DNA from 2 places in the Longispora fulva genome. Region 1 is predicted to be linked to the other one. Evidence: predicted binding sites of a transcription regulator. Region 1 holds the regulator's gene; the other holds the start of a gene.
The links. The regulator HrcA, encoded in region 1, represses chaperone genes, less so after heat shock. The targets are predictions, from matches to a motif close to GGTTNGCACNCTCNNNNNGAGNGTGCNAACC.
Positions count from the first base shown of each region.

Region 1 (15,093 bases):
CTCGGCGAGCGGGTTGATCCCCATCTCGTCGAGTGCGTACCTGGCCACGGCGAGGATCGGGTCCGTGGCGGTCTCTACCCCGGACTCGTTCGCGATCTCGATGGACACGTGTGCTCTAACTCCTGCTTGTCTAGCGCCGACGCCCCTGCTGCCGGGCGGGCAGCGGGTGCGGTCGGGCCTCCTGTCGCGCGTCGTCCCACTTGGCGTACGCGTCGACGATGTCGCCGACCAGCCTATGACGTACCACGTCGGAGCTCGCGAGCTGGGCGAAGTGCACGTCTTCCACGCCTTCGAGGATCTCCCGGACGACCCGCAGGCCGCTGTGCGTCCCGTTGGGCAGGTCGACCTGGGTGACGTCGCCCGTCACCACGATCTTGGAACCGAAGCCGAGCCGGGTGAGGAACATCTTCATCTGCTCGGGCGTGGTGTTCTGCGCCTCGTCGAGGACGACGAACGCGTCGTTGAGCGTCCGGCCCCGCATGTACGCCAGGGGTGCGACCTCGATCGTGCCGTTCTGCATGAGGCGCGGGATCGACTCGGGATCGATCATGTCGTGCAGCGCGTCGTACAGCGGGCGCAGGTAAGGGTCGATCTTGTCGTAGAGCGTGCCCGGCAGGAAGCCCAGCCGCTCGCCGGCCTCCACGGCCGGCCGGGTCAGGATGATCCGGGTGACCTGCTTGGCCTGCAACGCCTGGACGGCCTTGGCCATCGCCAGATACGTCTTACCGGTACCGGCGGGGCCGATGCCGAACACGATCGTGTGCTCGTCGATCGCGTCCACATACCGCTTCTGGTTGAGGGTCTTCGGGCGGATCGTCTTGCCGCGCCGGGACAGGATGTTGAGGGTCAGCACCTCCGCCGGCCGCTCCTCGCCACCGCCCTCGATCATGCCCACCGTGCGGCGGACAGCGTCTGCCGTCAAGGGCTCGCCTTTCTCGATGAACTCCAGCAGCTCGGTGAAGACCCGCTCGGCCAGGGCGTTGTCGGCCGGCTCGCCGGTGAAGGTGATCTCGTTGCCCCGGACGAGCACGTCGCTCTTCAGGGACTTCTCCACGAGTTTGAGCATTTCGTCACGGGGACCCAGCAGCTGCACCATCCAGCTCGGGTCGCTCACGGTGATCTTGGACTGAACCCGCTGCGCCGCGGTAGGGGGTGTTCCGGACATACGTTGGCCCGTAGGGGCCTGTCCCACCTGCTCTCCCTGCCCAGGGCCGGCACCGGCCGGCCGCCTCTGATGCACCCATGGTATCGGGAGAACCCCCGGGCGGCCCGCCTGATTTTCCCGCCGGTCAGGAAAAAGAGCCCCCGGTGAAGTCCTGCTGGTCGCGGCTGAACCGGTACGTCGCCCAGTGCATGGCGACCACGGCGCCCGACGCGTCGCGGGTCAGCCGGAGCAGCTCGCCGACCTCGCGCCCCGACACGGTGCGCAGCACGTCCACCGACCGCGGCTCGAACACCGCCGGCGCCCGGTCCACGGGCACCCCGGCCGCCCGGGCCACGAGCCGGCCGTCCTCCCAGCGGAACACGTGCTCGAAACCCTCGCCCCACCACCGGCCGAGAACAGACCGGAATTCTTCGGGTACCGGCCCGGCCGGCGACCACGGCTCGACATCCGCCGGATCCGCCTCCACGGCAGCGCCCAGCAGCTCGTGCGCCAACTCCAGCACCACGGCCCCGTTGCCGGCGGATCCGAGGGTGGCGGCCCCCATGCCGCGCGGGGCCCCGGGGCCCCGCCGGCCGTACGCCGCGGCCAGGAAGCCCGGCATCGCCCCGTCGTGGCCCACGTGCACCACCCGGTCGCCCTGCGGCACCACGATCAGGCCGAGCCCGAAGGCCGCCAGCCAGGCCTCGGCGTCACTGGTCGTGACCGGCCAGCGCGCCTCCTCCATCGTCGCCTCGGCCAGCACGGAGCCGGTCGGGTCGACACTCGCCGGGTCGGCCAGGAACGCCGCCCAGCGGGCCAGGTCGCGCGCCGTGCCCCACAGCTGCGCGGCCGGGGCGATCCCGCCGGACTCCAGGCGGGGCTCGACGCGGGCATGGTCGGAGTACGCGTCGACCTGGTAGCCGGTCACCGCCGTGTCCGTCGGCTGCACGGTGACGCCGGTCAGGCCCAGCGGGGTGAGCACGAGGTCGGTGAGGACCTCGGCCCACGTGCCGCCGCGCAGGGTCGCCACGGCCTGGCCGACGAGCGCGAGGCCCAGGTTCGAGTAGTGGAACCGGCGCGCGGACGGCAGCACCTGCTCGGCCCGGTGCAGCTCGGTCAGCAGGGTGTCGATGTCCGGCACGTTGAGGGTGTCCCAGACGTCGCCGTCGGGCTCGCGCTGGATGCCGGAGGTGTGGCTGAGCAGCCGCCGGTACGTGTGCTCCCCGTGCGCGCCCAGCCGCAGGTGCTTGCCGACCGGGTCGTCGAGGTCGAGCAGCCCGGCGTCGCGGGCCTGCAACGCCAGCACGGCCGTGAACGTCTTCGTCACCGAGCCGATCCGGAACTGGCTCGCGTCGTCCAACGGCCGGTCGGTGCCCGACCCGCCCACCGCGAACGTCCAGTCGGGGCGGTCGGCGCGCACCACCGCCGCCTGCACCGCCGGAACCCGGCCCTCCGCCTGCGCACCGCGGACCCGCCGCTCCAGCTCCTTCATGCCGGCGACGCTATCAGCCGACGGCGGCTGGTCGATAACGGTCAGATCTCAGCCCAGGTGCCCCAACGCGCGCCCGCCGAGAACGTGCAGGTGGACGTGGAACACCGACTGGCCGGCCTCGGCACCGGTGTTGGTCACCAGCCGGAACGAGTCCAGCCCGTCCGCCTTCGCGACCTGTCCGGCGGCGGCCACCAGCTCGCCGGCGAGGGCCGGGTCGGCGGTGGCGAGCTCGACGGCGTTGTCGTAGTGCGTCTTCGGGACGACCACGACATGGGTGGGGGCCTGCGGGTGGATGTCGCGGAAGGCCAGCAGGTGCTCGGTGTCGAGCACGACGGTGGCGGGCAGTTCGCCCCGGACGATCCGGCAGAACAGACAGTCGGTCACGGAACCCAGGGTATCGGCCCCACCGATCACCGGGTACCGGGGCGACCGGCGAGGGACGCGGAAAGGTTACCGGGACGTCGGCCCGGGGCTGCCGCGGCAGCCACTCGTCTACCAGCGGCCGAGCCGGGCCGACAACACCGACAGCGCCGCCACCCCGGCGGTCGAGGTGCGCAGCACGTTCGGCCCCAGCCGGACCGGGATCGCCCCCCGATCGGCGAAGTCGAGCACCTCGTTGGAGTCGATGCCGCCCTCCGGGCCGACCACGAGCGTGATGTCCCCGGCCGGCAACGGCACCGTGGACAGCGCGATGTCCGCCTCCTCGTGCAGGACGAACGTCGGCGTCACCCCGGCCGTGCCGCGCAGCTCCGACACTGTGGGGAACCAGGCCCGCCGGGACTGCTTGGCCGCCTCCCTGGCCACCGACCGCCACTTCTCCAGCGACTTGGCCGCCCGCTCGCCCTTCCAGTGCGTGATCGACCGGGACGCCTGCCAGGGCACGATCTCGTCCACCCCGACCTCGGTCATGGCCTGCACGGCGAGCTCCGCGCGGTCGCCCTTCGGCAGTCCCTGCACCACGACGAGCCGGGGGGCGGGGGCTTCGGTGAAGAAGCGCTCCTCCACGCGTACCCCCAGAGCGCTCTTGGCGACGTCGACCACGACGCACTCGGCGGTGGCCCCGGCGCCGTCACCCAGCAGCAGCCGCTCGCCGACCCGCAGCCGCTGCACGTCGGCGGCGTGCCGGCCCTCGGGTCCGTCCAGGGTGAACCGGTCGCCGACCGGCAGCTCCTCGACCCAGAACAACGCCAGACTCACGCGCACTCCTCCGCTCGGGCCGGCGACCCAGGTCGGGCACCGGTGGCCGCCCCGCGACCACCCGCGAGGATAACCCGCCCCCGGCCCCGGAACGCGCCGACGACGCGACCCGGCGGGGCAGCGCACAGGCCCGCCGACGCGAACGGGCCCGGGCGACCAACGAAGGTCACCCGGGCCCGGACAGCCGCACGGCTCCTACTTGAGCGCGTCCTTCACCCGCGAGAAGAACCCGCCGCCCTGCTTCGTCACCTCGACCAGCTCCTCGCCCCGCGACCGCGCGAACTCGCGCAGCAGCCGCTCGGACTCGCCGTCCAGCTTCGTCGGGGTCTTCACGTCCAGGTGCACGTATATGTCGCCCCGGCCGTTGCCGCGCAGGTGCGGGACGCCCTTGGCGCGCAGCCGCAGGTTGCTGCCCGGCTGGGTGCCCGGCCGGATGTCGATCAGCTCCTCGCTGTCCAGGGTCTTGATCGTCAGCTGGGTGCCGAGCGCCGCGGCCGTCATCGGCACGGACACGGTGCAGTGCAGGTCGTCGCCCTTGCGGGTGTAGACCTCGTGCCGGCGCTCGTGGATCTCCACGTACAGGTCGCCGGCCGGGCCGCCTCCGGGACCGACCTCGCCCTGCCCGGAGAGCCGGATCCGCATGCCGTCCTCGACGCCGCCCGGGATCTTCACGGTCAGGTTGCGCCGCGACCGGACCCTGCCGTCGCCGTTGCAGGTCGCGCACGGGCTGGGGATAACGCTGCCGAAGCCCTGGCACGCCGCGCACGGCCGGGCGGTGACGACCTGGCCGAGGAACGTGCGCTGCACGCTCTGCACCTCGCCGCGGCCCTGGCAGACGTCACAGGTCACCGGGGTGGTGCCGACGGCACAACCGCCGCCGTCGCAGGTCGCGCACACGATGGCCGTGTCGACGGTCAGCGGGGCCTCCAGGCCGAACGCCGTCTCGTGCAGGTCCAGCTCGAGCCGCAGGACCGCGTCAGCACCCGCGCGCACCCGCGAACGCGGGCCCCGGCCGGCCGAGTTGCCGAAGAAGGCGTCCATGATGTCCTGGAAACCGACGAACGGGCTGCCGCCCGGAGGCATGCCGCCGCCGTTAGGCGCGAGCGGGTCGCCACCGAGGTCGACCATCTGGCGCTTCTGCGGGTCGGACAGCACCTCGTAGGCGGCACTGATGTCCTTGAACTGCTCCTGCGCCTCTGGGGCCGGGTTGACGTCCGGGTGGAACTGGCGGGCCAGCTTCCGGTACGCCTTCTTCAACTCGTCCTGGCTGGCGTCCCGGCTCACGCCCAGGATCGCGTAGTAGTCCTTGGCCACTGTCGTCCTAACTCAGTTTTGGGAGTTCTGGGCGAGAATCTCGCCGACATAACGGGCCACCGCTCGGACGGTGGCCATGGTTCCGGGGTAGTCCATCCGGGTGGGGCCGAGGACCCCGAGGCCCCCGACGGCTGTCGTGCCGGGGCCGTAACCCGTGGAGACCACCGAGGTGGAGCGGAGGTCGACGAACTCGTTCTCGTCGCCGATCAGGACCCGGACCATGCTGGAGGAGTCGGACTCGCCGATGAGCTTGAGCAGCACGACCTCCTCCTCGATGGCCTCGAGAATCGGCATCAGCGAGCCGGGGAAGTCCAGCGCGCTGCGGGTCAGGTTGACGGTGCCGGCGAGGGCCAGGCGCTCCTCGCCGCGCTCGACCAGTGTCTCCAGGAGCACGGTCGACAGACTGATCATGGCCGGGCGGAGGTCGAAACGCACCTCTTCGACCAATGCCTGCACCAAGGTCGGCGTGTCGACCAGTTTCTTACCGACCAGCTTCTCGTTGATCTGCCGCCGCAGGGCCATGATCGACTCGTCGTCGGTCGGGCCCGGCAGCTCGCACAGCCGCTGCTCGACCCGGCCGGTGTCGGTGATCATGACCAGCATGATCCGGGTGGTGCTGACCGCAATCAGCTCCAGGTGCCGCACGGCGCTGCGGGTCAGCGACGGGTACTGCACGACAGCGACCTGCCGGGTCAGCTGCGCCAACAACCGGACAGAACGGTGCACGACGTCATCGAGGTCGACCGAGCCGTCGAGAAAGCGCTGGATGGCCCGCTTCTCCGCGGGGCTCATCGGCTTGATCCGGCTGAGCTTGTCGACGAACAGCCGGTAACCCTTGTCGGTGGGCACCCGCCCGGCGCTGGTGTGCGGCTGGCGGATGTAGCCCTCCTCCTCGAGGACGGCCATGTCGTTGCGCACTGTGGCGGAGGACACCCGCAGGTTGTGCCGCTCGACCAGCGCCTTGCTGCCGACCGGCTCCTGGGTGGCGACGTAGTCTTCGACGATCGCGCGCAGAACGTCCAGTTTCCGCTCATCCATCGGCACGCGCATCACCTCCCTGGCACTCCCGTGGCGTGAGTGCCAGTCTACGACCGCTGACAAGTCATGTGCCGACTCAGCTGTCAGCTTGCTGTCAGCTGACAGACTTCCGTGATCACGACCACTAGGTTGTCGGCATGACTCAACCCCCACCGCCTGGGTACGGGTACCCCCCGCCACCCCCGGCCAACTCCGACGACAAGACCTGGGCGCTCGTCGCCACGTTCGGTGCTGCCGTCGGCGCGTTCATCTCCTGCGGCGTGCTCGGTTTCGCCGGCCCGCTCGTGGCGTATCTGGCGAAGGGCAAGGAGTCGGCGGCCGTCCGCTCGACCTCGCTCGCCGCGCTGAACTTCCACGCCCCGCTGAGCGTCGCGGCGTTCGTGCTCGGGATCATCGAGCAGTGCGGCGGCCGGGTGCCCTACGTCGGCTGGCTGGTCTCGATCCTCGCCGGTCTCGTCGCGCTCGTCGTCTTCGTGGGCCAGATCGTGTTCGGCATCATCGCCGGCATGAAGGCCAACGAGGGCCAGCCGTACAGCTACCCGTTCAACTTCAATTTCATCAAGTAAGTAGGCCTGGCGCAGGGCTCCCCTACCGGGGAGCCCTGGCCTACCCTGACGTCGTGGCTGACAACGATCCCGATTTCCCCGTCACCGGCCCGCCGTGGAACCCTCCGGGTCCGGCGGTCCCTCCCGGCGGCTACCAGGTGCCTCCGCCCGGCTATCGGATGCCCCCGCCACAGCTCCAGCGGCAGGCCCCCGGCACCGGCTACGGGCACGGCGGCCCGGCCGACCCCTCGGATCCGGCCTACTCCGGCCCGGCCCCGACCCGCCAGGAGATCTCCGACTCCGCCCTGACCCACTTCCTGGGCCTGCTGGGCATCCTCGGCCCGATCCTGATGTACGCGCTGAAGGGTTCCACCTCGCGCTGGGTCAAGGCCAACGCCTCGGAATCGCTGAACTTCCACATCTCGATGATCTTCTGGTCGCTCGGCTGGGTCATGGTGTCGATGCTGGCGGCCTGCGGGCTCGGCGCCATCACCCACGGGTTCGGCTTCCTGCTGATCTTCGTGCTGATGTTCGTCCCGTTGCTGGTGTCGGTCACGTTCTCGGTGCTCGCCGGGATCGCGGCGAACAAGGGCGAGTTCTACCGGTACCCGTTGACGATCCGGATGATCAAGGGCTGACCTCGGCGGTCACGGTCTCCGTGCCGTTCGCGTCCTTCTTCTTCGTCCAGGACCCGTCCTTGGCCGTCCACTCCATGCCGGCGTAGCGCACGGCGCGCACCCCGTGCTCCTCGGCGCGGGCGACCAGCCAGTGCGCGTACTGCCAGCCGGACTGGGCGTCGCGCGGCTTGAGGTCCATGGTCGTGGCCTTCGTCGCCCCGGCCTGGCCCCAGTCGGCCTTGAGCGCGTCGGCGAGGGCCGCGACGGCCACGGCGCCCTGCTGCTTCGGGTCGCCCGGCAGCGTGCACGCCACGGCCTGCCCCGCCGAGCCGCCGAGCGCCCTGGTGAGGATCTCGGACTTCTCCACCCACTGCTCGTACAACTCCGGGTGCGCGCTGACCTGCACGGCCTGGGCGGCGTCCGTGACGCGCATGTCCTGCCAGCCGGGCACCTTGACCAGCTTGTCGTAGAACTTGCCGCTCGTGTACCGCTGGTCGGCGATCTGCTCCGGGGTGCCCCAGCCCATGCTGGGCCGTTGCTGGAACAGGCCGATCGAGTCGCGGTCCCCGCCGGTCAGGTTGCGGATCTTCGACTCCTGCCAGGCGGTGGCCAGCGCGACGACGACCGCCCGCTCGGGCAGCTTGCGCCGGATGCCCACCGCGGCGATGGTCGCGGCGTTGGCTAACTGGTCGGCGTCGAGGACCACCTTCCCACCGGCGGTCACCGTGCACGACTTGGTCGAGACCGGGATCTTGAACTTCTCACCGAAGTACTGGGCGACGAAATAGCCGCCGGTGCACATCACGAGCACAGAAATGACCAATACGGTGAGTAACGTCCTGACCCGCATGGGACACCACCCTACGCGGAACGCCGGCCCTCCGGCACCCACGAGGGGACACGCTTCTCGGCGTACGCGGCCACACCCTCGCGGCCCTCCGTGGACAGGAAATATCCGGCGGACAGGTCGGCGAGTTCCCGCAGCCGCTCACGGACCGGAGTCCTGAGCAGTCCCTTCGCGCCGGCCAGCGCGCCCGGGGCGCCCAGGACGAGCGCGTCGAGGTACCGGCGGACGGCCGGATCGAGGTCGGACTCCGGCACGGCGGCTGTCACGAGTCCGACATGCTCGGCCCGGTGCCCGTCGAACACCTCGCCCGTCAGGTACAGCTCGGAGGCCGCACGGGGCGTGAGCCGGGGCAGGACGGTGGCGGAGATCACCGCCGGGATGACCCCCAGCCGGACCTCGGTGAACGCGAACGTCGCGGCCGTGGTGCACACCGCGATGTCGGCGGCGGCGATCAGGCCGAGGCCGCCCGCGCGGGCCGGGCCGGCGATCCTGGCGACGACCGGCTTCGGGGCCTCCACCAGGTCGGCGAGCAGGTCCACGAGCGCCGCGGCGGGCACCTGGCCGGACTCGCGGGCCGCAGCGGTCTCCTTCAGGTCCGCCCCGGAGCAGAACACCGGGCCGGCGTGGTCGAGCAGGATCACCCGGACCGCGTCGTCGGCCAGCGCCGCGCGGAGAGCGTCGGTGAACTGCCTGATCAGGGGCGTCGACAGCGCGTTGCGGTTGCCCGGGCTGTCGAGAGTGAGCGTCGCCACGCCCTCGGCGGCGGCGTACCTGACGAGTTCTTCGGCCATGACCGGCACACTAGTGGTTATGCCAGGCGTACTCCCCTCCGGCGCTCCCGTCCCCACGGACGGCTCGCTGCCCCCCGCTGCCCTTGCCGCCGCAGGTTCATCCGGTTTCGGGGTGTATGCCCATGTCCCGTTCTGCGCCTCCCGGTGCGGCTACTGCGACTTCAACACCTACACGCCAAGCGAGGGCGTGACCCAGACCGGCTACGTCAACCAGGTCCTCGCCGAGCTGAAGCTCGCCTCCCGGGTCCTCCGCGGGCCCCGGCCCGTGTCCGCCGTCTTCGTCGGCGGCGGCACCCCGACCCTGCTGCCGCCGTCCGAGCTGGGCCGGCTGCTGGAGAAGATCGACGCGACCTGGGGTTTCACCTCGGACGTGGAGATCACCACGGAAGCGAACCCGGAGACGGTCGACCCGGTCATGCTCAAGGAGCTGCGCTCGGCCGGCTTCAACCGGATCTCGCTGGGCATGCAGTCCGCGGCCCCGCACGTGCTGGCCGTCCTCGACCGCAAGCACAGCCCCGGCCGCGCCGTGCAGGCCGCGCAGGAGGCCCGGGCCGCCGGCTTCGACCATGTCAACCTCGACCTGATCTACGGTACGCCGGGCGAGCGCCCCGAGGACTTCGCCGCCTCCCTGCAGGCCGTCCTCGACGCCGGCGTCGACCACGTCAGCGCGTACGCCCTGATCATCGAGGACGGCACCCGGCTGGCCGCCCGGATGCGCCGCGGCGAGCTGCCGTACCCGGACGACGACGTGGCCGCCGACCGCTACCTGGCCGCGTCGTCCACCCTGGAGTCCGCCGGCCTGCACTGGTACGAGGTCTCCAACTGGGCCCGCCCCGGCGGCGAGTGCAAGCACAACCTGCTCTACTGGCGCGGCGGCGACTGGTGGGGCCTCGGGCCGGGCGCGCACAGCCACGTCGGCGGGGTGCGGTGGTGGAACGTGAAGCACCCGAACACGTACGCCGCCCGGGCCGCCGACAAGGTGTCCCCCGGCGTCGGCCGGGAGCTGCTCACGAAGGAGGAGCGCCGGATCGAGGACATCATGCTCCGGCTGCGCCTGGCCGAGGGGCTGCCGCTGGACCTGCTCGACGGGGCCGGGCTGGCCGCCGCGCACCGCGCCGTCGAGGACGGGCTGCTGACTCTGGCCGAGGACCGCGCGGTGCTGACCCTGCGGGGCCGGCTGCTCGCGGACGCGGTGATCCGGGACCTGACCTGACCGGCCGCCGGCCGAACCCGGCCCGGCCCGGCCGGGTTCGGCCGGCCCGGCCATCCGGCCCTCCGGCCGGTGATCAACTACACGTAGTTGCGCTTTCCGCAGGGTCGGAAGCCGCAAGAGCGTGTAGTTGATCACGGGTGGGAGGGTGAACCCGGGTCAAACCGCCCAGGCGTACTGGGCCGGCCACGAGGCCGCCACGCCCAGCGCCGCCGCGGCGCGGTGCGGCCAGTGCGGGTCGCGGAGCAGTTCACGGCCCAGGAGGACGGCGTCCGCCTGGCCGGTTGCCACGATGTCCTCGGCCTGCTTCGGTTCGGTGATCAGGCCGACCGCACCGACCGGCACCCCAGCCTCGGCGCGCACCCGCGCGGCGAACGGCACCTGGAAGCCCGGGCCGGTGACGACCTTGGCGTCCCGGGCGATCCCGCCGGAGGACGTGTCCACGAGGTCCACGCCGTGCTCGCGGAGCAGCCGGGCCAGCTCGACGGTGTCATCCACTGTCCAGCCCTCACGGGGGTCATCGAGATTCTCGGTCAGCCAGTCGGTCGCCGAGGTGCGGTAGAACACCGGCAGGTCGGCCGGCCACGCGGCCCGGACCGCGTCCACGACCTCCAGCGCGAACCTGGCCCGGTTGGCGAAGGACCCGCCGTAGGAGTCGGTGCGGTGGTTGGTGTGCGGGGAGAGGAACTCGTGGATCAGGTACCCGTGCGCGCCGTGCACCTCGACCACCTGGAACCCGGCGGCCAGCGCCCGGCGCGCGGCGGCGCCGAAGTCCGCGACGATCCCCCGGATCTCCTCGACGCTCAGCTCGCTCGGGGTGCGCAGCCGGGCGAACGCCTCGGCGCTGGGCGCGACCGGGGTCCAGCCGCCGTCGGCGTCGGCGACCGTCGGGGCCTCGACCCACGGGGCGGTCGTGGAGGCCTTGCGGCCGGCGTGCGCGAGCTGGATGCCGGGGACCACGCCCTGGCTGGTGAGGAGGTCCACGATCCGGGTGAACGCGTCACCCTGGGTGTCGTTCCACAGCCCCAGGTCCGAGGGCGTGATCCGGCCCTGCGGGTTGACCGCCGTCGCCTCGACCAGGATCAGGCCGGCCCCACCGGCGGCCCGCGCGCCCAGGTGGGCGAGGTGCCAGTCGTTCGGCACGCCGTCCACCGCGCTGTACTGGCACATCGGGGCCATCCAGATCCGGTTCGGGATGGTGAGCGATCGCAGGGTGATGGGCTCGAACAGGGCGCTCACGGCCACTCCTTGAAATACGACGTTCCTCGTACTACGACGAATCTGAAACTACCACGACTGTCGTACTATGGAAACCATGTCGCCGCGAGCACTGCCCCACCCCGCCACGGACGAGATCACGCTGGAGGCGGTGCTGCACGCGCTGGCCGACCCGGTCCGGCTCCGGATCACCACGATGCTGGCCGAGGGGCACGAGGACATGGCGTGCATCGCGTTCGACCTGCCGGTGACGAAATCCACGACCACCCACCACTTCCGGGTACTGCGGGAGGCCGGCGTGATCGCGCAGCACTACCAGGGCACCTCGAAGATGAGCACCCTGCGCCGCGACGACCTGGACGCGCTGTTCCCCGGGCTGCTGTCGAGCGTGCTGAGCGCGGCGGCGCGGCAGGCCAACTGACGAGGCCCTGGTGCCGTCCGACGACGCCGACCAGCAGCTGGTCGGTCGTGGCCTAGCGGATCGACAGGTGAACGTGGTTGGTGTGCACGGCCGCCGGGCCGCCGCTGCCGGAGTACGACCGCCAGCCGGTGCCCGGCATCCAGATCTGCCGGTACCAGATCACGTAGAGCACCGCGAGCCGGTCGGCGTTGGCGATGTACCAGGCCGCGAGCCGGTTGCCGTACTCGCGGTCAGCGCCCTGGGCGTCCACGTCCTGGAACCCGGTCGCGTTGGCCGCCCAGTCACACGCCCGGCCGCGCGGGTGCTCCCCGCCGTCCTCGTTGGACCGGTAACACGAGACGAAGTGGTCGAACCCGGCCTTCTTCGTCTCCTGGTACGCGTGCAGCGTCCGCGGCGAGACGCACCCGCTCGTGGTCGGGTCCTTCACCGTGCAGCCCTCAGGCGGCCAGCTGCCGTCCGGGTTGCGCGGCGCGGGCACGGCGTTGGCCGGCAGCTCGCCGAACCCGAGGGTCGGGTCGCCGCCGCCGGCCGAGCGCAGGGCCTTGAGCGCGTCGTCCTGGCGCTTCTTCAGCTCCTTGAGCTGGCTCTCCTGCTCGTTGATCGCCGCGTCGAGGTCCTTGCGCTGCTGGGCGAGCTTGGCCTGGGCGTTCTTCAGGTCGGTGATCGCGTGCGCGTCCCGTTCGGACATGTAGCGCATGGTGGCCGCCGACTGGAGGTAGCTGTCGGCGGAGTTGCTGTTCAACAGGACATTGAGCTCACTCGTCGTCCCACCCTTGTACTGCGCCGCCGCGAGCCGCCCGACCGCCACGCCCAGGTCCTTGACCCTGGCCTCGCTGGTCGTCACCTCGCCCGACAGCTCCACCTGGCGCTTCTTGGCGTTGGCGATGGCCGTCTTCGCGTCCTGGTACCCCTTCGAGGCGTTCTCCAGGGCGTCGCGCAGTTCCTTCGTGCCGCCCTCGGGGTCGGCACTCGCCGGAGCCCCGATCAGAAGGGTGGCCGCCATGACGGCGGCCATCAATGCGGCGACGCGACGACGTAATGACATGGGTTACTTTTTACCAGCCGACTTGTCCGGGGCGTCACTGGTGCTCAGCGCTGCGATGAAGGCCTCCTGCGGAACCTCCACCCGGCCGACCATCTTCATGCGCTTCTTGCCCTCTTTCTGCTTCTCGAGCAGTTTGCGCTTCCGGGTGATGTCACCGCCGTAGCACTTCGCGAGGACGTCCTTGCGGATCGCGCGGATGTTCTCCCGGGCGATGACCCGCGAACCGATCGCCGCCTGGATCGGCACCTCGAACTGCTGGCGCGGGATCAGCTTCTGCAGCTTCGAGGTCATCGAGACCCCGTAGGTGTAGGCCTTGTCCTTGTGGACGATCGCGGAGAACGCGTCGACCGGCTCGCCCTGCAGGAGGATGTCCACCTTGACCAGGTCGGCGACCTGCTCGCCCGAGGGCTCGTAGTCCAGGGAGGCGTAGCCCTTCGTCCGGCTCTTGAGCTGGTCGAAGAAGTCGAAGATGATCTCGCCGAGCGGCAGCAGGTACCGCAGTTCGACCCGGTCGGCCGACAGGTAGTCCATGCCCTGCAGCACGCCGCGCCGGCTCTGGCACAGCTCCATGATCGCGCCGACGTAGTCGTTGGGCGCCAGGACCGTGACCCGCGCCACCGGCTCGGAGACGGAGGCGACCTTGCCCGTCGGGTACTCGCTCGGGTTGGTGACGACGATCTCCTGGCCGTCGTCGGTGGTGACCTTGTAGACCACGTTCGGGGCGGTCGCGATCAGGTCCAGGCCGAACTCGCGCTCGAGCCGCTCCTGGATGATCTCCAGGTGCAGCAGCCCGAGGAAGCCGCACCGGAAGCCGAAGCCCAGCGCCGCGGACGTCTCCGGCTCGTACACCAGGGACGCGTCGTTCAGCTTCAGCTTGTCCAGGGCCTCGCGCAGCTCCGGGTAGTCGGAGCCGTCGAGCGGGTACAGGCCGGAGAAGACCATCGGCTTCGGGTCCTTGTAGCCGCCCAGGGCCTCGGTGGCCGGCCGCGAGTTCAGGGTGACCGTGTCGCCGACCCGGGACTGGCGGACGTCCTTCACGCCGGTGATCAGGTAGCCGACCTCGCCGACGCCCAGCCCGGGGTGCTTCTGCGGCTCCGGGGAGCTGACCCCGATCTCCAGCAGCTCGTGCACCGCGCCGGTGGACATCATCTTGATCCGGTCGCGGGCCGTGATGTGGCCGTCGATGACCCGGATATAGGTGATCACGCCCCGGTACACGTCGTAGACCGAGTCGAAGATCATGGCGCGGGCGGGCGCGGCGGCGTCCCCGACCGGCGGGGTCATCTGCCGGACGACCTCGTCGAGGAGGTGCTCGACGCCCATCCCGGTCTTACCGGAGACCCGCAGGCAGTCCTCGGGCTCGCAGCCGATCAGGTGGGCGAGCTCCTCGGCGTACTTCTCCGGCTGGGCGGCCGGCAGGTCGATCTTGTTCAGCACCGGGATGATCTTGAGGTTGTTCTCCAGCGCCAGGTACAGGTTCGCCAGGGTCTGCGCCTCGATGCCCTGCGCGGCGTCCACCAGCAGGATCGCGCCCTCGCAGGCGGCCAGGGACCGGGACACCTCGTAGGTGAAGTCCACGTGTCCGGGCGTGTCGATCATGTTCAGGACGGCCTGGTAGCCGGCCTGCTCGCCCTCCTTGACCGTCCACGGCATCCGGACGGCCTGGCTCTTGATCGTGATGCCACGCTCACGCTCGATGTCCATCCGGTCGAGGTACTGCGCCCGCATCTGCCGAGGGTCGACCACACCGGTCAGCTGCAGCATCCGGTCGGCAAGGGTCGACTTGCCGTGGTCGATGTGGGCAATGATGCAGAAGTTCCGGATGTATCCGGGTTCCGTCGCGCCTGGGTCGAGCTTCACTGGCACGGTGTCCTCGGGTCGATGGGCGTGGGCTGTCTCCGATGATCCCACAAACCGCGTGGCACCCCGGCTGGTGGCTGGTGCACGATCATGACCATGCGCAACCCCGCCGTCGACTACACCGCCACCGCGGTCCGCCCGGCATGGGATTCCCTGCCGGAATCCGTCCGTTCCCTGGTCTCCGACCGGCTCGGCGGACCGGTCACGTCCGGCCCGTCCGCCGGCGCCGGCTTCTCCGGCGGATTCGCGGCCGTGGTGCGCGGCTCCGGCCAGTTCTTCGTGAAAGCGGTCAGCGAGACCGACAGCCCCCACATCGCCGCCAACTACCGGCGCGAGGCCGTGATCAACCAGGCC
Region 1 is NZ_JADOUF010000001.1:5,228,298-5,243,390, forward strand. It holds gene ybeY (rRNA maturation RNase YbeY) at 1-108, opposite strand, end outside; gene IW245_RS23410 (PhoH family protein) at 131-1,165, opposite strand; gene IW245_RS23415 (serine hydrolase domain-containing protein) at 1,290-2,636, opposite strand; gene IW245_RS23420 (histidine triad nucleotide-binding protein) at 2,685-3,020, opposite strand; gene IW245_RS23425 (16S rRNA (uracil(1498)-N(3))-methyltransferase) at 3,129-3,833, opposite strand; gene dnaJ (molecular chaperone DnaJ) at 4,029-5,147, opposite strand; gene hrcA (heat-inducible transcriptional repressor HrcA) at 5,160-6,191, opposite strand; gene IW245_RS23440 (DUF4870 domain-containing protein) at 6,323-6,751, shown strand; gene IW245_RS41745 (DUF4870 domain-containing protein) at 6,805-7,368, shown strand; gene IW245_RS23450 (hypothetical protein) at 7,358-8,197, opposite strand; gene IW245_RS23455 (enoyl-CoA hydratase-related protein) at 8,209-8,985, opposite strand; gene hemW (radical SAM family heme chaperone HemW) at 9,005-10,198, shown strand; gene IW245_RS23465 (NADH:flavin oxidoreductase/NADH oxidase) at 10,355-11,434, opposite strand; gene IW245_RS23470 (ArsR/SmtB family transcription factor) at 11,511-11,834, shown strand; gene IW245_RS23475 (coiled-coil domain-containing protein) at 11,887-12,879, opposite strand; gene lepA (translation elongation factor 4) at 12,883-14,745, opposite strand; gene IW245_RS23485 (phosphotransferase) at 14,836-15,093, shown strand, end outside.

Region 2 (15,093 bases), 1.6 Mb from region 1:
TACGCTCCCGCAGCCGGCGGACCGCGCCGTCCGACCGGACCCGGGACAGCCACTTCTCCGCGTCGGCCAGGTGTCGCGACGCGTCCTCGGGGCGGCCGGTGTCCAGCGCCTGGGTCGCCAGGTTCAGGGAGTTCTCGGCCTCGGTCTCCGCGAGCGTGGAGGCGGCCCGGTCCGCGTACACCAGCCGGGTGACCGGCCACAGCGCGCTGCCCGGCCGCGCGCTGGCCGACGCGGCCACCCCGGCACCGCCAGCGGCCAGGACGATGACGGCCGCCGCAGCGAGGGCGAGCCGCCGCCGCGACCTCGGCCGCCGGAACCCGACCCGCGGGTCCTTCTTCTCGGGGAGCGCCGCCGGGGCTGCCCGCCGGAGCGTGCCGGGGGCCTGTCGGGCGTGCGGCAGCCGCCGGGGGGTGCCGTTGCGCGCCGGGGCCGCGCCTGGGGCGGCGGCTTCGCCGTCGGCGGAAGCATTGCTCGGTGCGGCGGTGTCACCGGAGCCGACCAGCGCCTTGGCAGCGGGAGCTGCGCCGAACTCCGGCTCCGCCCCGGGCTCGTGGTCGTCGCCCGCAGCCGCGTGGCCGGACGCCGCCAGGTGATCGGACGCCATCAGAAGTCCCGGACCACCCGACGCCACGTCCTCGCGCCACCCCGCCAACGCCGCCAACAGCGGATCCCCGGCCGGCGCCGCATCGCCCCTGCCGAGCGCGTCGAGCAGGGCGTCGGTCCTCGCGAGCTCATCGAACGACGTCACGCCGACACCTCCTCGTCCGCGAACGTGCGCAACCGGGCCAGTGCCCGGTGCTGGGCCACCCGGATCGCCCCGGCCGTCATGCCGAGCACCGTGCCGACCTCCTCCGCCGAGAGGCCGACGGCAACCCGCAGCAGGATGATCTCCCGCTGCACGGGGGTGAGCCGTTCGAGCAGGCCGGCGAGCTGGCGGGACAGGTCGGCGGCCACGGCCTGCGCCTCGGGGTCGGCCCCCGGGTCGGGGCGTTCGGGCACCTGCTCGACGGGGGCGACCGTGAGGGCCCGCTGGGCGGCGCGGTGCGCGTCGGTCACCTTGTGTCCGGCGATCCCGAACACGAAGGCGGCGAAGGGGCGGCCCATGTCCTGGTACCGGGGAAGCGCGGCCAGCACTGCGAGGCACACCTCCTGGGCCACGTCGTCGGCGGTCAGATAGCCACCACCGACCCGCCCGAGCCGCGCCCGGCAGTAGCGCAGGATCAGCGGTCTCAGCCTGACCAGCAGCTCCGACAGGGCGTGCTGATCGCCAGCCGCCGCGCGGACCGCGAGCCCGGTGAGCTCATCCTCTTCGACCATCGTTGAAGAAAGACCCTCCGTTACGGTGCCCGTGTATTCGCACCGTAACGGACTTGTGGCAAAGAAACGAGCACCCGGCAGGAGCCGGGTGCCCGTCCACTGTGCACGGTTTTGCTAGTGCGCGTGCCCGTGGCCACCGTGAGAGTGGCCGTGACCTGCGTCACTGTCGTTCTCCGGCTTCTCGACGACCAGGGTCTCGGTCGTGAGGAGCAGGCTCGCGATGCTGGCCGCGTTGGCGACCGCGCTGCGGGTGACCTTGACCGGGTCGACGATGCCGGCGGCGAGCAGGTCGACGTACTCACCCGTGGCCGCGTTGAGGCCCTGGCCCCACGGCAGCGCCCGGACCTTGCCGACGACGACGTAGCCGTCGTGGCCGGCGTTCTGGGCGATCCAGCGCAGCGGCTCGTCGAGCGCCTTGCGGACGAGCCGCACGCCGACGCCCTCGTCGCCGGTGAGGCCGAGGTCCTTCTCGAGCACCTCGGTCGCCTGGACCAGCGCCGCGCCGCCTCCGGGCACGATGCCCTCCTCGACAGCGGCCTTGGTCGCGGCGATCGCGTCCTCGATCCGGTGCTTCTTCTCCTTCATCTCGACCTCGGTCGCGGCGCCCACCTTGATGACCGCCACGCCGTCGCCGAGCTTCGCGAGCCGCTCCTGGAGCTTCTCGCGGTCCCAGTCGGAGTCCGAAGCCTCGATCTCGGCCTTGATCTTGTTGGCCTGGATCTTGACCTGGTCGGCGTCGCCGCCGCCCTCCACGACCGTGGTGTTGTCCTTGGTGACCACGACCCGCCGGGCGGTGCCCAGCATCTCGAGGGTCACGTCGGACAGCTTGTGGCCGAGGTCCGCGGTGATGACCGTGCCGCCGGTCAGGACCGCGATGTCCTCGAGCATCGCCTTGCGCCGGTCGCCGAAGCCCGGGGCCTTGACGGCCACGGACTTGAACGTCTTGCGCACCGCGTTGACGACGAGGGTCGACAGCGCCTGGCCGTCGATGTCCTCGGCGATGATCAGCAGCTGCTTGTTCGCGCCGATGATCTTCTCGAGCAGCGGGAGGATCTCCTCGAGCGCGGAGATCTTCTGACCGGTGATGAGGATGTACGGGTCCTCCAGCACCGCCTCGCCGGCCTCGGGGTCGGTGACGAAGTGCGGAGACACGAAGCCCTTGTCGAACTGCAGGCCCTCGGTGACCTCGAGCTCGGTGGTCAGGGTCGAGCCCTCCTCGACGGTGATGACACCGTCGCGGCCGACCCGGTCCATGGCCTCGGCGAGCAGCTGGCCGATCGTGGCGTCCTGCGCGGAGACCGTCGCGACGTTGGCGATGGCTTCCTTGGTCGACACCTCGACGGCGCGGTCGAGCAGCACGCCGGAGACCGCCTCGACGGCCGCGTCGATGCCGCGCTTGATGCCGCTCGGGTTCGCGCCGGCGGCCACGTTGCGCAGGCCCTCGTGCACCATGGCCTGGGCGAGCACGGTCGCGGTGGTGGTCCCGTCACCGGCGACGTCGTTGGTCTTCGTCGCCACCTCCTTGGCCAGCTGAGCGCCGAGGTTCTCGTACGGGTTGGTGAGCTCGATCTCCTTGGCGATGGTGACACCGTCGTTGGTGATGAGCGGGGCGCCGAACTTCTTGTCCAGCACGACGTTGCGGCCCTTGGGGCCGAGCGTCACGCGGACCGCGTTGGCGAGCTGGTCGACGCCGGCCTCGAGGCTCTTGCGGGCGTCGTCGGAGAAGCTGAGGATCTTCGACATGTGTGAATCCCTTTCGAAAAAAGTGATGGGCCACCCCACGAGGGGTGACCCATCACTTCACGACTACTTCTCGACGACCGCGAGAACGTCGCGGGCGGACAGGATCAGGTACTCCTCGCCGGCGTACTTGACCTCGGTGCCGCCGTACTTCGAGTAGATCACCACGTCACCGACCTGGACGTCGACGGGCACGCGGGCCCCGTTGTCGTCGAAGCGGCCGGGCCCGACGGCCAGGACGGTGCCCTCCTGGGGCTTCTCCTTGGCGGTGTCGGGGATCACGAGGCCAGATGCGGTCGTGGTCTCAGCCTCGTTCGCCTGGACCACGATGCGGTCCTCGAGAGGCTTGATCGCAACCTTGGTCGCGGTGCTCATGGACATACCCTCCTGGGGTACTTGGTGTGTATGCCAACTCCACCGACGGAACCGTCGTCGCGGGTCCGGGACCGCCGAGTGCTGGCACCCTCGGGTGGAGAGTGCTAACCGAAGGTTATGTCGTGGCTGGCACTCCGTCAACCAGAGTGCCAGCCGTAAGCTGTCGTGGTGAGTCTCACCGAGCTGCGAAGTCCCGCCGGAAGTGCCCTGTTGACCCTCGCCGCGGGGCTCGTGGACGGCGACCAGCTCAAGGCCGTCGAGGCGCTCCGGGCCACCGGGGCCGGCGCTGAGCTGGCCGGCGAGGCGCTCACCCAGGCCACGCTGCGGGCGAAGGCCGTGGCCAAGTTCGGGCCGGACGCAGGGCAGATGTTCTTCACCCGGGCCGGGCTGGAACAGGCCACCCGGCTGACCGTGGCCGACCGGCGGGCCGCCCGGCTCGCCGCCGCCGGGGTCCGGACCATCGCCGACCTGGGCTGCGGGATCGGCGCCGACGCCCGGGCGTTCGCGCGGGCCGGCATCACGGTGTACGCGGTGGAGGCCGACCCCGGCACCGCCGAGATCGCCGCGGCGAACACCGCCGGGCTGCCCGTGACCGTCGAGCACCGCGACGCCCAGTCGGTGGACCTGACCGCCTTCGACGCGGTGTTCTGCGACCCGGCGCGGCGGGCCGGCAACCGGCGGGTGTTCGACCCCCGGTCGTACTCGCCGCCGTGGGACTTCATCGAGAGCCTGACCCGGCGGCCGGCCGTGATCAAGCTGGGGCCGGGGATCGACCACGCGCTGCTGCCGGGCACCGCGGAGGCCGAGTGGGTCAGCGTCGGCGGCGAGGTGGTGGAGGCCGCCCTGTGGTGCGACCGGCTCGCGGAGGTGCCCCGGCGGGCCACGGTGCTCCCCGGGGACACCGGACGGAGCTCGGGCCGGGGCGACGGGACGCCCGGCGGGGCCGCGCAGCTGACCGGGGGCGGCACCCGCGAGGCAGAGGTCGGGCCGACCAGGGCGTTCGTCTACGACCCCGACGGGGCCGTGATCCGGTCGCACCTGGTCGCCGAGCTCGCCGACACGCTCGGGGCGAACATCGCCGACCCGACGATCGCGTACCTGTACGCCGACGAGGTGCGCGCGACGCGCTTCGCCAGGGCGTACCGGATCGATCTGGTGTTGCCCTTCAGCCTCAAACGGCTGCGCTCGACGCTGAGGGAGCGCGGCGTCGGCCGACTGACCATCAAGAAGCGCGGCTCGGCGCTCGAGCCGGAGAGCCTGCGCAAACAGCTCAGACTCGACGGACCGAACGAGGCGACGGTGATCCTGACCCGGGTGGCAGGGGCTCCGGTGACGTTGCTCTGCCAGCCGGCCGACGTTTCGTGAACCGCTCCCACGTCCGGCAGCCCGCGTCGTCCACGGCACGGGCCCGCCACGACTCGGCCGTGACGAACCGGTGCCGCTTGCAGTCCGACAGCTCCCGCGCGGCGATGCCCGCCGCCGGCACGGCCAGCACGCCAACGAACAGCACGACAGCCGCCACGCTCAGCGCCAACCGTCGCATCATGCCTCCTGTGTCGCGCAACCCCCGGCGGGACACAGCGTAGCGGCCTACCCGCCGTTCTTGCCGCCGTGCCAGGAACTCCACAGCGCCGCGTACGCTCCGTCGGCGGCGACCAGCTCATGATGGCTGCCCAGCTCCGAGATCAGGCCGTCCTCGACCACCGCGACCCGGTCGGCGTCGTGCGCGGTGTGCAGCCGGTGCGCGATGGCGATCACGGTCCGGCCCTCCAGCACGGCCGCCAGCGAGCGCTCCAGGTGCCGGGCCGCCCTCGGGTCGAGCAGCGAGGTCGCCTCGTCCAACACCAGGGTGTGCGGGTCGGCCAGCACCAGCCGGGCCAGCGCGATCTGCTGGGCCTCCGCAGGGGACAGGGCGTGCTCCCCGGAGCCGACCTTGGTCTCCAGCCCGTCGGGCAGCGCGCGCACCCAGTCCAGGGCGTCGACGGCGGCCAACGCGGCGTTGATCTGGTCGTCGCCGGCGTCGGGGCGGGCCAGCGCCACGTTCTCCGACACCGTGCCGAGGAAGACGTGGTGCTCCTGGGTGACCAGGGCGACCTGGCCACGCAGCTCGTTCAGCGGCAGCTCGATCAGCGGCACGGCGCCGACGTCCACCGAGCCGGTCCGGGGCCCGTGGATGCCGGCCAGCAGCCGGCCGAGGGTCGACTTGCCGGCCCCGGACGGGCCGACCATGGCCAGCCGCTCGCCGGGGCGGACCTCCAGGTCGATGCCGTGCAGGACGTCGCGGGTGCCGTACGAGTACCGCACGTCGCGGGCCTCGATGTCCGAGCCGATCGGGACCTTGCCGGTGGCCTCCCGGTCGGCCGGCACCTGGGCGACGCCGAGCAGCCGGGCCAGGGACACGCCGCCGACCTGGAGCCGGTCGAGCCAGCTGAGCAGCTCGTCCAGCGGGTTGATCAGCTGCTGGATGTAGAGCACGCCGGCCACGGCCTGCGGCAGGGTGACCAGGTCGTTGACGTAGAAGATGCCGGCGCCCAACGCGGTGGCCGCGACCGGCAGCACGTAACCGAACTCGACGATCGGGAACCACACGCTGCGCAGCCAGAGCGTGTACCGCTCCGCCGCCCAGGACTCCTTCAGCGCGTCGTCCAGCCTGTCGCGGCGCCGGTCGGCGAGGCGCAGGGCCTCGACGGTGCGCGCGCCCTCGACGGTCTCGGCGAGGTTGTCGTTGATCGCCGCGTACGCCGCGTTCTCGCGCAGGTAGCCCGGGGTGGCCCGCTTGAGGTACCAGCGGGTGCCGAAGTACAGCAGCGGGACCGTGACCAGCCAGGGCAGGGCCATGATCGGGCTGACCAGGGCCAGCGCGCCGATCGTGAGCAGCACCGTGACGATGGCGACGAGGGTGGCCGGCACCGCGTACCGCACGGCCTCCGACATCTCGTCCACGTCCCGCGAACTGCGGGTCAGCAGGTCGCCCGAGCCGGCCTTCTCGACCGTGGACAGCGGCAGCGCCAGGGTCTGCTCGATGAAGTCCTCGCGCAGCTCGGCGAGCATCTTCTCGCCGAACTTGGCGCTGGCCAGCCGCGCGTACCGGATCAGGAGGGCCTGGACCACGAGGAACGCCGCGATGGCGATCGCGATCCTGTCCACGGTGACCTTGCTGCCGTGCTTCGACACCTCGCCCACGAGGTCGCCGAGCAGCCGGGGCGCGAACAGGCCCGACACGGCCGCCGCGGCGTAGAGCCCGACGGTCAGGAGCAGGTCGCCCGGGTGCCGGCGCATCAGGACCAGCGCGTAGCGCCGGACCTCGGGACCGTCCGCGATCGGCAGGAGCTGTTTCACGCCTCACCTCTCGTCACAGTCGCCAGATACCTGGGCTCGGTCTTCAGCAGCTCGTGGTGCGCGCCCTCGGCGACCACCTTGCCGTCCTCCACGTAGAGGACCCGGTCGGCGCGGTCGAGCATCAGCGGGCTCGTCGTGCACACCACGGTCGTGCGGCCCTCGCGGGCGCCCCGCAGCCGGTCGGCGATCCTGGCCTCGGTGTGCGCGTCGACCGCACTGGTCGGCTCGACCAGGAGCAGGACGTCCGGATCGAGGAGCAGGGCCCGGACCAGCCGGAGCCGCTGCTGCTGGCCGCCGGAGAACGACCGGCCGCGCTGGGCGACGTCCTCGGTCAGGCCGCCGGGGAGCGCCTCGACGATGTCGGCGGCGCTCGCCACGTGCAGCGCGTCGTCGAGGGTCGCGTCGTCGGCCGTGCCGGTCGGGTCCAGCTCGGCGCGCAGCTCACCCGCGAAGATCAACGACTCGTTGTCGGCGACAAGGATCCGCTCCCGGACCGCGGCGAGGGGCGCGTCGCGGAGGGGGACGCCGCCCCAGGTCGCGGCGCTGTCCGTGTACCGGCCGAGCCGGTCGGCGATCGCAGCGGCCTCCTCCGGTGTCGCCGCGGCGATCGCGGTCAACCGGCCGGGGCCGACGACGGTGCCCGACTCGGGGTCGTGCAACTCGCCGCTGGTCGGCAGGACGGCGTCACCGCCGGAGACGATCTCCGGCTCGAGGCTGAGGATCCGGACGACCCGCTTGGCCGCGACATTCGCCTTGATCATCTTGTCGGCGACCTCGGTCAGGGTGCGCATCGGCGTGACCATGAACGCCGCGTACCCGTAGAAGGAGACCAGTTGGCCAGGGGTCACGTCGCCTGCGAGGGCCAGGCGGGCCCCCACCCAGGTGACGACCACCAGGAACACGCCGGGGATCAGGAACTGGGCGGCCTCCAGCAGCGACTGGACCCTGCCCACCCGGACCCCGGAGTGCCGGACCCGCTGGGACTCGGCCCGGTAGCGCTCGTTGAACGCCTGCTCGCCGCCCACCCCGCGCAGCACGCGCAGCCCGGCGACGATGTCGTTGGCCCGGGAGGTCAGGCCGCCGTACAGCTCGCGCTGGGCGCTCTGCCGGCGGTGCAGCGGGCGGAACAGCGGCCCGATCAGCGACAACAGCAGCGGCACCCCGACGAGCACCAGCAGGCCGAGCTTGACCGAGGTGCTGAGCATGATCGACGCGACCACGAAGATGGCGATCACGGCCCCACTGCCCCGGCCGAGCACGTCGATCGCGCTGCCGATCCGGGACACGTCGGAGTTGCCGACCGCGACGACCTCGCCGGCGGCGAGCCGCTTCGGCAGCGTCGCGCCGAGCCGGGTGGCCTGCCGGCCGGTGACCTGGATCGTGCGGTAGGCGGCCGACAGCCAGTTCGTCACGGCGAACCGGTGCCTGGCCAGGCCGGAGAACACGACCACGAGGCCGAGGGCCAGGATCATGCCGGTCCAGGTCAGGAGGCCGGACATGTCCTTGGCCCCGATCTTGTCGATGGCCTTGCCGACGGTGTAGGGCAGCAGGGACTGGGCGACCATCCAGACGATGCCGAAGGCCACCAGGCCGGCGATCGCCGAGCCCTGCATACGGACCACCCACCAGAGGTAGCGGGTGGCCGAACGGACATCGGGTTCGCCGGGATCGGCTTCGGGAAGTTTTCGCATGGCGTTCCCGACGCTACGCGGCGCCGCCCGTGATCGCCTCCGGTTTTTGGTGTGACGCGTAAGGAGCGAACGGCGGTTACACCGCTACCAGTTCCCGCTCGTCGTACGCCACCCTCGCCGCCTCCACGGCGGACGTGTGCTCCTCGGCCCAGGCCCGCAGCTGGACCGTGAGGCCGAGCACGCTGTGGCCGAGGGCCGCCAGCGAGTACTCCACCTTGGGCGGGGTGGTCGGATACACCCGGCGGTGCACCAGGCCGTCGCGCTCCAGGGTGCGCAGCGTCTGGGTGAGCACCTTCTGGCTGATCCCGTCGAGCCGGCGGCGCAGCTCGCCGAAGCGCATCGGGCCGTCGGTGAGCGCGCAGATCGCCAGCAGCGCCCACTTGTCCGCGATCATGTCGAGCACCTGTCGCGAGGGGCACGCCTTGAGGAAGCTGTCGTGCCAGGTCACTCCGCAGTCGGTTTCCATCAGGTACCTATAGCACAAAAAGCTGCCTACTTCCCAACGGAAACCTGCTCAATCAGGATGGGTTCGGAACGAGAGGAGCACGAGATGCGTGCGATGCAGGCCCGGAAGTACGGCGAGACGATCACCCTGGTGGACCTGCCCGTCCCCACCCCCGCCGCCGGCGAGGTGCTGATCAGGGTGGCGGCGGCCGGGGTGAACCCGGTCGACTGGAAGGCGCACGCCGGCCACATCCCCGACTGGTTCGACGACGGCCCGTACGTGTGGGGCTGGGACGTCTCCGGCACCGTCGAATCCGTCGGCGAGGGGGTCACGGCATTCGCGCCCGGCGACGAGGTCTACGGCATGCCCCGGTTCCCCGACCTGGTCGGCGGCTACGCGGAGTACGTCACCGCCCCGGTCGACACCATCGCGGCCCGGCCGGCCGGGCTCGACCACACGGCCGCCGCCGCGCTGCCCCTGGCCGGGCTCACGGCCCAGCAGTCCCTCGACCTGGCCGGAGTCACCGCCGGAACCCGGGTGCTCGTGCACGCCGCCGCAGGTGGGGTCGGTCACCTCGCCGTGCAGCTGGCGAAGGCGCGGGGCGCGTACGTGATCGGCACCGGCCGGGCCGCCAACCACGACTTCCTCCGCTCGATCGGCGTGGACGAGCCCGTCGACTACACCGAACCCGGCTGGCTGGACCGGATCACCGTCGACGTGGTCCTCGACGGGATGAACGACCCGGCCCTGGTCGCGACGCTCGCCCCGGGCGGCGTCCTGGTGACCCTGCCCGCGGGGCTGACCGCCGAGATGGCCGAGGCCGCGGACAGGGCCGGGGTCCGCGCCACCGGGCACCTGGTGTTCCCCGACGGCCCCGGGCTGCGCCGCCTCACCGCGCTGGTCGACGCCGGGGCGCTGCGGGTCGAGGTCGCGGAGGTGCTCGCCCTGGAGGATGTGACCAAGGCGCACGAGCTGGTGGCCACCGGTCGGACCCGGGGCAAGGTGGTGCTTACGATCTGAGGATGGGACCAGTGCACCTCGTACCACTCACCCGCGACCACGTGCCGGCCGTTCTCGTCATCGAGAAGGAGCTGTTCGGAGCGGAGGCCTGGAGCCGCTGGATGGTGCAGAGCGAGCTGGACGAGAACCACCACTACCGGGCGGCGATCCGCGACGGCGAGCTGATCGGGTACGCAGGGCTGGCCGTCGTCGACGAGACCGAGGCCTGGGTGCAGAACATCGCGGTCCGGGCGGCGAGTCAGGGCCAGGGGGTCGGCCGGCTGCTCCTGGAGGACCTGCTCGCCGCTGCCGGCGACCGGACGGTGGGCCTGGAGGTCGCCTCGGACAACCCGGCCCAGCACCTCTACGCGAAGTACGGCTTCGAGACCGTCGGGGTCCGCAAACGCTACTACCAGCCGAGCGGCAAAGACGCTCTGGTCATGCTGAGGGGGCGGCCCTAGTGTCAACAGACGTGATGGTGCGCATGTGGGAGGTCAGGGCCCAGCCGGACGGGTTCGAGGAGCTGCTGGCCTGGATCTGTGAGTACGCCGTCCCCAACGTCGAGCACCACCCGTCCCATCTGGACAGTGAGGTGTTCAGCTCCACCGACGACCGGATCGTGTGGCTGTCGCGGTGGCGCGGACTGCCGGCCCCGCTGCCGAGCCCGCCGGCCCGACTCGTGGCCCGGCCGCCGCACTCGTGGGACTTCACCCCCGTGGAGTTCTAGGCGCACCGGGCGGCACGGCGTCCGGCCGGCGCAGGTAGAGCGGGGTCAGCTTCTCGTCCGGCGCCCCCGACCGGATCCGCTCGGCGGCCAGCTCGCCGAACGCGCGCACCGACGGGTACAGCGGCTCGTCGAGCACCGGCACGCCCAGCGGGTACAGGTGCGCGCCAGCGCCCACCGCGGCCTCGTAGTCGCCGGAGATGTCGGCCGGCTTGGCGACGGAGGGGCCAGAGACGGGGACGCCGTCGGCGTACACCCCGAAGTAGAGCTCCTTGCGGCGCGCGTCGGTCGCCACCAGCAGGCGGCCGGCGGTGCCGTGGCCCAACGCGTCGAGGGTGCCGACGGCGTAGGTCGGGATGCCCAGCGCGTGGCCCAGGGCCGTCGCCGTGACCAGCCCGACCCGCAGACCGGTGAACGGCCCCGGACCCACCCCGGCGACGATCGCCTTCAGGTCCTTCGTCACGAACCCGGCCTCGGACAGGGCCAGCCGGATCGACGGGGCGAGCAGCTCGCCGTGCGCCTTGCCGTTGACCGTGACCTTCTCGGCCAGCACGGTCACCGACTCCCCGACCTCGAGCACGCCCGCCGTCACCGCCGGGGTCGCCGTGTCAATCACCAAGGTCAGCACTGGTCAGCCTCTCCGTCCAGGAGTCGCCGTGCGGCTCCAGCGTCATGATCCGGGTGTCGTCGTCCAGCCGGTCGATCCGGATCTCCAGGTACTCCTCGACCATCCGCTCCACCAGCCCGTGCCCCCACTCGACCACGGTGACCGCCTCCTCCTGGGTGGCATCGAGGTCCAGGTCGTCCACCTCGCCGATCGAGCCGAGCCGGTAGGCGTCCACGTGCACCATCGGCAGCGGCCCCGGGTGCACCCGGGCGATCACGAACGTCGGGCTGGTCACCGCGCCGGACACCCCGAGCCCGGTACCGACGCCCTGGGCGAGCGCCGTCTTGCCCGCGCCGAGCGGCCCGGTGAGCACGAGCAGGTCACCGGGCTGGAGGTAGAGGGCTAACCGGACGCCGAACGCCCGGGTGTCGTCCACGGTCGGAAGTTTCACCAGAACGTGCTCGCTCACAGCGCGTCTCCCAGCAGTCGGGCGGCCAGGGCCAGGTCGTCTCGGAGCGCGGCGAGGGGCTTGCCGTTCGGGCCGAACCGGATGGCGGCCGACGGGTGGTAGGTCGCGACCACGGAACGCCCGTCGACCTCGTGCACCACTCCACGCACCCCAGCCAGGGTAGTCCTGGGTCCCAGGAACCATGTCGCCGCGGTCAGCCCCAGCGCCACGATCAGACGGGGGTTGAGCAGGTCCAGCTGGGCCGCCAACCAGGGCCGACAGTTGTCCACCTCCGCGGCCCGGGGCGTGCGGTTGCCCGGCGGCCGGCACTTGATCGCGCTGAGGACCGCCGTCTCGTGCCTGGCCAGGCCGGCGTCGGCGAGCAACTGGTCGAGGAGCTGGCCGGACAGGCCGACGAACGGCCGGCCGGCGGCGTCCTCCTGGGCCCCGGGGGCCTCGCCGACGACGGCGAGCCGGCGGGTGAACATGCCCGGCTCGCCCGGCACGACGGTGTTGCGGGAGGCGACGAGATCCTTGCAGAGGACGCAGGCCCTGATCCGGGCCGTCAGGTCGTCCCAGTCACCGGTCACGCCGCGACACCCGGCTCAGCAGCTCGGTCAGGGCCTCGGTGACCGGCACCGGGTGCTCCAGGAGCGCCAGGTGCCCGCCGTCGGCGATCGCCACGAACTCGGCGTGCGGCAGCAGCCTCACGATCTCCTCCCCATGGGTACGCGGCGTGAACAGGTCCTTGTCCCCCGCCACGACCAGCACCTCCTTGTCGGCGAAGGCGACCAGCGCCTCGGCCCGGGAGTGGCTCATCAGCGTCTTGAGGTACCCGGCGATGATCTCCACCGAGGTGCGGGAGATCATCCGCTCCACGTAGGAGACCAGGGCCGGGCTGGGCTTGGCGCTCCCGAAGCCGTACTTGCGGGTCAGCAGCCAGAACAGGTCCGTCGACGCCCGGCGGGCCTTGTCGATCGCACCCGGGGTCAGCCGGCCGGCCGTCGAGATCACCGGCAGGATCGGCTTGCGGAGCACCCCGAGCAATGCCGGCAGCCCGAACGTCACCTCGTCCAACTTGCCGGACGACGTGTTGACCAGGGCCACGCCGACGATCCGCTTCCGGATCAGCTCCGGCCACTGCTCCGCCAGCGCCATGATGGCCATCGCGCCCATCGAGTGCCCGACCAGCACGACCGGGCCGGTCGGCACGGTCTCCTCGATCACCCGGCGCAGGGTCGCCGCCAGCGCGGCCAGGTCGTAGTCGCCAGCGGCGAGCCGCCCGGAACGGCCGTGCCCCGGCTGGTCGAAGAACACCATCCGGTACCGCCGCCACAGCGCCCTGCGCTGGAAGTGGAACGTGCCCATGTCCAGGCAGAAGCCGTGCACGAACAGGAGGGTCGGCTCGCCCTTGCGGGGCTTGTCCGCCTTGCAGATCTCCACGTAGATGTCGACGTCGTCCTCGGTGACGATCGTGCGCTGCTCGTCGAACGGCAGCCGGTCGAACGGCTCGCCGGCGCACGGGTCCTCCGCCACCCGGCGCGTGCGGCGGACCAGGACGCGCTCGGCGGCCACCCCCGCGGCGACACCGGCGGCGGCGACACCGAGGAGCGCGCCGATGACCCCGACCTTGTTCTTCCGGCTCATGCGGGCACCCCGGTGGTCCGGGCGCGGGCGGGCGCCCCACAGGGGACGGCCGGCAGGCGCGGCGCTGCCGGGTCGCGCGGGGTCACCTGTACACCCGGGGGATGCGGCGCTGGCTGCCGAAGTTGGTCAGCACCTCGTAGTTGATCGTGTGCAGGACGTCGGCCCAGTCGTCGGCCGTCGGCTCACCGTCGTCGCCCGGTCCGAACAGGACCGCGATGTCCCCGGCGTGCACGTCGTCGTCGCCACAGTCGAGCACGAACTGGTCCATCGCCACCCGGCCGGCGATCGTGCGCCGGACCCCGCCGAGCTGCACCGGACCGACGTTGGACGCGGCCCGGGGCAACCCGTCGAAATATCCGAGGGGTACCAGCGCCAGCGTCGTCTCCGCCGGCGCGGTGTAGGTCAGGCCGTAGGACACCCCGTGGCCGGCCGGTACCCGCTTGGTGAGCGCGACCCTGGCCCGCACGGTCATCGCGGGGCGCAGGCCGAAGTCCCGGCCGGCGATCGGGGTCAGCCCGTACATCGCGACGCCCAGGCGGACCACGTCGTAGTGCGCGTCCGGCCGGGTCAGGATCGCCGCCGAGTTGGCGATGTGCCGCTGGGTGGGGCGCAGGCCGGCGGTGGCCGCGACGTCCAGTGCCCAGGCGAACCGTTCGAGCTGGGAATCATTCGCCGGGTGCTCGGGTTCATCCGAGCACGCGAAGTGGCTCCACACGCCCACGACCTCGACGAACCCGGTGGCCTCGGCCTTCGCCGCCGCCTCGACCAGCTCCAGCCAGTCGCGGGGCTGCGCGCCGCCCCGGCCCAGCCCGGTGTCGACCTTCAGGTGCAGGCGGGCGGTCCGGCCGACCGTCACGGCCCCGGCGGCCACCTCGGCCAGCTCCGTCAGAGAGGCCGCCGACAGCTCGACGTCGGCGGCGACGGCCTGCTCCCGGGGCTGACCGGGGGCCAGCAGCCAGGCCAGGACCGGGGCCGTGATCCCGGCGTCGCGCAGCTCCAGGGCCTCGGACAGGGTGGCGACGCCCAGCCGGGTCGCGCCGGCCTCCAGGGCCGCGCGGGCCACCGGGACGGCCCCGTGCCCGTACCCGTCGGCCTTCACGACCGCCATGACCTCCGCCGACGTGCCGGAGCACACCCGCGCCACGTTGGCCCGGATCGCGCCCAACTCGATGCTCGCCTCGGCCTGCCACATGCCGTTAACCGTAGCTGAGCACCTCGGCGACCACTTCCCGGAGCGCGCCGGCCACGTCGGACGCCGTCACCGGGCCGCCGCGCGCGGCGTGTTGCCCGGCGAGTCCGTGCACGTACGCCGCGCACACCGCCGCCCATGTCGGCTCCACCCCGCCGGCCAGCAGCGAACCCAGCAGCCCGGCCAGGACGTCGCCCGTACCTGCCGTGGCCAGGGCCCGGGTGCCGGTCGGGTTGACGAACGCCGTGCCGTCCGGGGCCGCGATGACGGTCCGGGGGCCCTTGAGCAGCACCGTGGCGTCCATCGCCTTCGCCAGGCCCCGCGCGGCGGCCACCCGGTCGGGGCCGGGCGGGGCACCGGCCAGCCGCTCGTACTCCCCGTCGTGCGGGGTCAGCACCAGCGGCTCCTCCCGGCCGGCGAGCCAGTCCGGGTGGGTCGAGACCAGGGTCAGCGCGTCGGCGTCGAGGCACATCGGCACCCGCTCCGCGATCGCCGTGCGCAGGTCCGCCTGGGCCGGCGAGTCCAGGCTCAGCCCGGGGCCGACCACCCACGCCTGCACCCGGCCGGCGTCG
Region 2 is NZ_JADOUF010000001.1:6,804,995-6,820,087, reverse strand. It holds gene IW245_RS31340 (hypothetical protein) at 1-748, opposite strand, end outside; gene shbA (RNA polymerase sigma factor ShbA) at 745-1,317, opposite strand; gene groL (chaperonin GroEL) at 1,432-3,060, opposite strand; gene groES (co-chaperone GroES) at 3,124-3,432, opposite strand; gene IW245_RS31320 (THUMP-like domain-containing protein) at 3,601-4,797, shown strand; gene IW245_RS31315 (ABC transporter ATP-binding protein) at 5,023-6,771, opposite strand; gene IW245_RS31310 (ABC transporter transmembrane domain-containing protein) at 6,768-8,462, opposite strand; gene IW245_RS31305 (winged helix-turn-helix transcriptional regulator) at 8,539-8,928, opposite strand; gene IW245_RS31300 (NADP-dependent oxidoreductase) at 9,013-9,927, shown strand; gene rimI (ribosomal protein S18-alanine N-acetyltransferase) at 9,930-10,367, shown strand; gene IW245_RS31290 (hypothetical protein) at 10,379-10,633, shown strand; gene tsaB (tRNA (adenosine(37)-N6)-threonylcarbamoyltransferase complex dimerization subunit type 1 TsaB) at 10,614-11,258, opposite strand; gene tsaE (tRNA (adenosine(37)-N6)-threonylcarbamoyltransferase complex ATPase subunit type 1 TsaE) at 11,239-11,706, opposite strand; gene IW245_RS31275 (uracil-DNA glycosylase) at 11,703-12,275, opposite strand; gene IW245_RS31270 (alpha/beta fold hydrolase) at 12,265-13,332, opposite strand; gene alr (alanine racemase) at 13,415-14,524, opposite strand; gene IW245_RS31260 (NAD(P)H-hydrate dehydratase) at 14,529-15,093, opposite strand, start outside.
Region 2: the regulator HrcA is predicted to act here: its motif matches at 3,512-3,542, upstream of groES (co-chaperone GroES).